2 linked regions of the Flavivirga spongiicola genome follow. The protein of the gene in region 2 interacts with the protein of the main gene of each other region in a pairwise test. Links are inferred from orthologs where the notes say so. Each region holds a gene or a part of one and is shown on either strand. Other genes may lie near its edges. The genes, in order: rpe and eno.

Evidence for each region.
Region 1: the proteins of eno (region 2) and rpe interact in binary tests that used the Escherichia coli proteins (3 or more experiments, as listed by UniProt). The link is inferred for Flavivirga spongiicola from one-to-one orthologs.

What each region holds. Positions count from the first base shown.
Region 1 is NZ_JAUOEO010000001.1:3,276,519-3,279,610, forward strand. The notes cover bases 344-3,092. They hold rpe (ribulose-phosphate 3-epimerase), read right to left. Parts: upstream 2,175-3,092; coding sequence 1,512-2,174; downstream 344-1,511. Other genes in these bases: Q4Q47_RS13125 (TetR/AcrR family transcriptional regulator), read right to left, coding at 375-935; Q4Q47_RS13130 (CBS domain-containing protein), read left to right, coding at 1,099-1,515; Q4Q47_RS13140 (BLUF domain-containing protein), read right to left, coding at 2,473-2,895. Outside these bases: Q4Q47_RS13120 (nuclear transport factor 2 family protein), read right to left, coding at 1-304. UniProt on the Escherichia coli protein: Catalyzes the reversible epimerization of D-ribulose 5-phosphate to D-xylulose 5-phosphate.
Region 2 is NZ_JAUOEO010000001.1:984,142-987,464, forward strand. Bases 344-3,323 are described here. They hold eno (phosphopyruvate hydratase), read right to left. Parts: upstream 2,490-3,323; coding sequence 1,197-2,489; downstream 344-1,196. Other genes in these bases: Q4Q47_RS03640 (citrate synthase), read right to left, coding at 344-1,021; carA (glutamine-hydrolyzing carbamoyl-phosphate synthase small subunit), read right to left, coding at 2,859-3,323. In the rest of the region: more of Q4Q47_RS03640, read right to left, coding at 1-343. UniProt on the Escherichia coli protein: Catalyzes the reversible conversion of 2-phosphoglycerate (2-PG) into phosphoenolpyruvate (PEP). It is essential for the degradation of carbohydrates via glycolysis.

The sequences.
Region 1 (3,092 bases), 2.3 Mb from region 2 along the record:
TTCTATACCATTGTTGCGTTTTTTCGTTTAACCATTCATATTCAAAACGAACAGAAATTCTATTTTCAGAAAAACACCATAAATGTTTTTTTAATTTGTAATAAGATTCTTTTTTCCATTTTCTACTTAAAAACTGTTCAATAGCATCTCTACCTTGAAAAAATAAATTTCTATTACGCCACTTTGAATTTTTAGTGTAGGCTAGTGATACTCTATATGGATCTTTACTATTCCAAGCATCTTCTGCTGCTTGTACTTTTGCTTCTGCTGTTTCTTTACTAAAAGGGGGGACTAATTTTTTCATAACTCTAATTTTTACATACAGACAAGTCTGTTTTTTATGTTGATAATTATTATATTTTGATTCTTTTGTTTTATTTTAATAGGCTAATGGATGCATTTTTGGCAGCTAGAATGGGCCATTTATTTTTTTGAATTTGAGATAAAATGATAGCACCTTCAATTAGTATTAGAATTTGATCTCCTAATTGTTCAGCTTGTTCTATTGTATATTCAGTTTCACTTTTTAATATGTCATGAATATAGTTTCTTACTTCGTTTTTATGATTTATTGCTTGTATTCTAATTTTGTCATGATCGATTGGTAAATCAGTTATTATATTTTGCCATCCACAACCTCTAAAATCTACTTCGCCCAACCAGTCTATTAAATAGTCAAAACAACGAATTATTTTTCCTTTTGAAGTACGCTCTGTTGATATAAAGTCAAATAATTTTCCCATCCAAATGGTATGCCTTCCTACTAAATAAGCTACTGCAATATCTTCTTTAGATCTAAAATGTTGATACATACTTGCTTTAGCAACTCCAGCCTCTGCAATAATTTGATTGATACCCGTTTGATTGTATCCATTATGGTAGAACAAATCTGATGCTGTTTCAATAATTCGTTCTTTTACTCCTAATCTTTTCATAGTACAAATGTAGATTAAAAATAATAAAACAGACAAGTCTGTATGTGATTAACATAACTTTAACATGTTGCTTTGTGTTTTTTTATATTGATGACATGATTTTTATCATACTTTCTTTTCATTTCCATGCTTAATTTTAATGTAGAATTAAAAATCTAGTAAGATGAGAAGAAGAACTCCAGTTTCAGAAATAATGAGCAGGAATATTATAGCTTTAAGGAGGTCAGATAATTTAGAGAGAGCCGAAATGCTTTTTAAAAGACATAACATTAGGCATATTCCTGTAGTTAGTGGTGAATCCATAATTGGTATGTTAAGCTATACAGATTTACTCAGAATTAGCTTTGCTGATGCTACAGATGATGAGGGCAGTGTAGACACGGTTGTTTATAATATGTTTACTATTGAACAGGTTATGACAAAAAGCCTGGTAAGTGTTTCAAGTGATACAACTATAAAAGAAGTAGCAGAAATTTTAGCTAAAAATGAGTTTCATGCGTTACCAATTGTTGACGACTCGCTTCTGGTAGGTATTGTAACAACTACAGATTTAATAAATTATTTGCTAAAGCAATATTAAGAATTAGCCAATCCTTTTAAGTCTTTAACTGTTTTAATTTGGTCACTGCTTTTAAATACATAACTTCCAGCAACTAATACATCCGCACCAGCATCAACAAGTGCTTTGGCATTTTTGTTAGTGACACCTCCATCAATTTCTATCATTGTTGAAGCTCTTTTGCGTGTTATTAATTCTTTTAGCTGCGAGACTTTATTGTAAGTGTTTTCAATAAAACTTTGACCTCCAAAACCAGGGTTTACACTCATAATACACACCAAATCGATATCGTTTATGGTGTCTTCTAAAACATTTATATTAGTATGAGGGTTTAGGGCAACACCCGCTTTCATACCTTCATTTTTTATAGCTTGAAGGGTACGATGCAAATGCGTACAGGCTTCATAATGCACCGTAAGAACATCACTACCTAATTCAGCAAAAGTTTTAATATACCTGTCTGGATCAACAATCATTAAATGTACATCTATGGTTTTTTTTGCATGTTTAGTAATGGCTTGTAAAACAGGCATTCCAAAGGAAATATTAGGTACGAATACACCATCCATGATATCAATATGAAACCAATCGGCATCACTTGTATTAACCATTTCTATATCACATTGAAGGTTTGCAAAATCTGCTGCCAGAATTGATGGCGCAATTAGTTTAGAACTCATTTAATGTTTTGTTTGTTCAGCAAAAATAACTGTTTTATACCAGTTCTTTTATAAAATGCTATATAAATAATTTGAAATAGTTTTTGCTGGTTCAAAGCGTAAAAAACCAATCATAAGAACTTATGCCAGCCTTTTGTCTTTAGTTCATGTTGAGCGCAGCCGAATTAATTAAGACAAGCTAAAGTCAAAGTATAGCTACGATTTATACCTAATCGAGCTAATCACATGTTTTTATAATGCAGAAATAGTGAAAAATAAACGAATTATATGCCATATTTTATGATAGAAATGGTACTACTTAATGTTTAGCTGTTTTTTGTGCAATAAAATTTTCAACCATGTTGACAACTTTATTGGCCAGTGTATTATCAGCTTTTCTAAGCCATTCAAGATACTCGTAAAGACTATCTAACTCTTTATTGTTATTATTAACTATTGTGAACCCAAAATTATAGTCTTCAAAAATGCGCTGTTGAATATCAATATTAATAACTTTAAAAATATTCCTGTGTCTTCTATCCAGGCTAATTCTTTTAAAAGTAGCATCAACACTAGTTTGATCACCTTCAAGAACCTGTAAGAAATTAGAATTAGAGTATATCAATATACCAGTTATGTTATATTTAGAATTATTATTTTTCGCTTTTGAATATAAGGCTTTAAGCGTATCTAACGATTCTTCCTGGCAAGAATCACTTATATAACATATTGTCTTTAGCATTTAAGAAAGTTCGTTTTCTCGAAAATACAAAAAATAATATAATGGATTAATCGGAAATCAATATTTATGTAAAGAAGTGTTTTAAACTTTTTTCAATTGGCTTCAAAATGATAACAAGCCCTAAGGAGAATAAAAAACGAACCCCCGGTAATCAGCCGGGGGTTCTTTCATCAATCAAAAAACGAACAGTTATGTGT
Region 2 (3,323 bases):
CAATATCTAAAATGGGGTCTTCAATTCCTAAATCTCCCAAAACTTCATCTGCTGCTTTTTTAATAATTCTAGCACGAGGATCGAAATTTTTATATACACGGTGCCCAAAGCCCATTAAACGGAAAGGATCGCTTTTATCTTTCGCTTTGGCCATATACTTTTTAGTATCACCGTCATCTTGTCTAATAGCTTCTAACATTTCTAATACAGCTTGATTAGCACCACCGTGAAGTGGCCCCCAAAGTGCAGAAATACCCGCAGAAAGTGAAGCAAATAACCCTGCATGAGATGAACCTACAATTCTTACTGTAGATGTAGAACAATTTTGTTCATGATCTGCATGTAATATTAACAACTTATCTAAAGCGTCTACTAAAATTTGGTTTTGTGTATATTCTCCATGAGGTTTTCTAAACATCATTTTCAAAATGTTTTCTACGTATCCTAAAGAATCATCTCCATAATCAAGTGGTAACCCCTGTTTTTTGCGAAGTGTCCAAGCAACTAATACTGGAAACTTTCCTAAAATCCTTACAACAGATTTATACATATCCTCCTCAGAATCTACATTTACCGAAGAAGGGTTAAATGCTGTTAAGGCACTTGTTAAAGATGATATAACTCCCATAGGATGTGCCGCTTTAGGAAAAGCATCTAAAATCTTTTTTACATCCTCATCAACAATCGATTCTGCTTTGATATCATTATGAAATTTATCATTTTGCTCTTTAGTAGGCAATTCTCCAAAAATTAAAAGATAAGCTACTTCCAAAAAATCAGCTTTTTCTGCTAGTTCTTCAATAGAATAACCTCTGTACCTTAAAATACCTTTTTCACCATCTAAAAATGTAATGGCGCTTTCACAAGAACCTGTATTTTTATACCCAGGATCTATAGTTATTACTCCTCCGGTAGTCCCTCTAAGTTTTGTAATATCTATAGCTACCTCGTTTTCTGTTCCTTCTACTAAAGGGAATTCATTTTTTTGACCGTTAATTTCTATGAAAGCAGTATTTGCCATATTTTTAAGTGAATTTATATTTGTTATGCGGAACGCTAAATTACGAAATATCGACCTATTTTTAAAGCTTATCACGAACGAATTAATCAATTTGAATATTATTAAAATTGATGCTAAATAAAAAAGCGATTGTTGAAAATAACAATCGCTTTTTGAATAAAATATAATCGCTTCTTTATTTTATTTTAAATGCTTTTTCTTGAGGAAAATAAGCAACTGATCCTAACTCTTCTTCAATACGAAGTAACTGATTGTATTTAGCCATACGATCACTACGAGACGCAGAACCTGTTTTAATTTGCCCAGTATTTAAAGCAACTGCTAGATCTGCAATCGTGTTATCTTCAGTTTCTCCAGAACGGTGAGACATTACAGACGTATAACCTGCATTATGTGCCATGTTAACAGCAGCAATCGTTTCTGTTAATGTTCCAATTTGATTTACTTTAATAAGGATCGAATTTGCGATGCTTTCATCAATACCACGCGATAAACGTTCTACATTAGTTACAAATAAATCATCTCCTACTAACTGCACTTTATCACCGACTAATTCTGTTAAGTATTTCCAACCATCCCAATCGTTTTCATCCATACCATCTTCAATAGAGATAATTGGATACTTAGCTACTAATTCTGCTAAGTAATCGGCTTGCTCTTTACTTGTTCTTACGACACCTGTATCTCCTTCAAATTTTTTGTAATCGTATTGTCCATTTTCATAGAATTCAGCAGAAGCGCAATCTAAAGCGATTTTAACTTCATCACCAAATTTATATCCAGCATTTTCAACTGCTTTTGCAATAGTTTCCAGGGCATCCTCTGTTCCTCCTGCTAAATTTGGTGCAAACCCACCTTCATCTCCGACTGCAGTACTTAAATTTCTATCATGTAAAACCTTTTTAAGGTTATGGAAAATTTCAGTTCCCATTTGCATGGCATGTGTGAAATTTTTAGCTTTTACAGGCATAATCATAAACTCTTGAAATGCAATAGGTGCATCACTGTGAGATCCTCCGTTAATGATATTCATCATCGGTAATGGCAATGTATTGGCAGAAACACCACCTACATAGCGATATAACGGTAAACCTAACTCTCCTGCAGCAGCTTTTGCCACAGCTAAAGAAACTCCTAAAATAGCATTAGCTCCTAATTTTGATTTATTTGGTGTACCATCCAAATCAATCATTATTTGATCGATTAAATTTTGTTCGAATACAGAAACTCCTAATAATTCTTCAGCAATAATAGAATTTACGTTCTCTACTGCTTTAGTAACACCTTTTCCCATATAGGCACTACCTCCATCACGTAATTCTACAGCTTCATGTTCTCCAGTCGATGCGCCAGATGGTACGGCAGCTCTTCCCAATACATCATTTTCAGTTACTACATCTACTTCAACGGTAGGGTTACCTCTTGAATCTAGAATTTGTCTTGCGTGGATATTAATTATTATACTCATAATTAGTTATTTTTAAACTTTTAATACTTCAAATTTACGGTTAAATCTTGTTTGTTTTAAGATGTTTTTGAAGAAATACTCAAAAGGACATCTATAACGTTTTAGTAAAACAAAAGAGCTATTCGGTATTACTTTTTATCAACTTTAAAGTCATCTAAATCATTTCGAAAAGTTCTTTAATTTTTAGATTCCCACGTTATTCAATGTTTTACATTTTACAATAATGAATTTATGAATCTCTGATTTTACTGAAACAAGTTCAGCACAAACGCGAGAATGGTAATTTCAACTGAAACCTCAATGTAAACCATCTAGGTTTTTTTCTAAAATAAAGCCTCAAAAAATATTTTTTGAGGCTTTTTACGTGATTTATTTTTTGATATTTTCAATGAACTGGTCAAAAAGATATGACGAATCATGTGGTCCAGGACTTGCTTCAGGGTGATATTGTACCGAAAAACAATTTTTGTTTTTCATAGCTAATCCTGCAACGGTATGATCGTTTAAATGGACATGTGTTACCTGTAAATCTGAATTTGCTTCAGACTCTTCTCTATTTACCGCAAATCCATGATTTTGAGAAGTGATCTCCCCTTTTCCAGTCACTAGGTTCTTTACAGGGTGATTGATCCCCCTATGACCGTTGTGCATTTTATAGGTAGATATACCATTGGCTCTAGCGATAACCTGATGTCCTAAACAAATACCAAACAAAGGCAAATCTCTTTTTATAATTTCCTTTGCCAAATTCTGTGCTTCAATTAATGGCTCAGGGTCTCCTGGACCATTTGATAGAAAGTATCCATCTGGTTTAAAAGCTTCTAGATCTTCAAA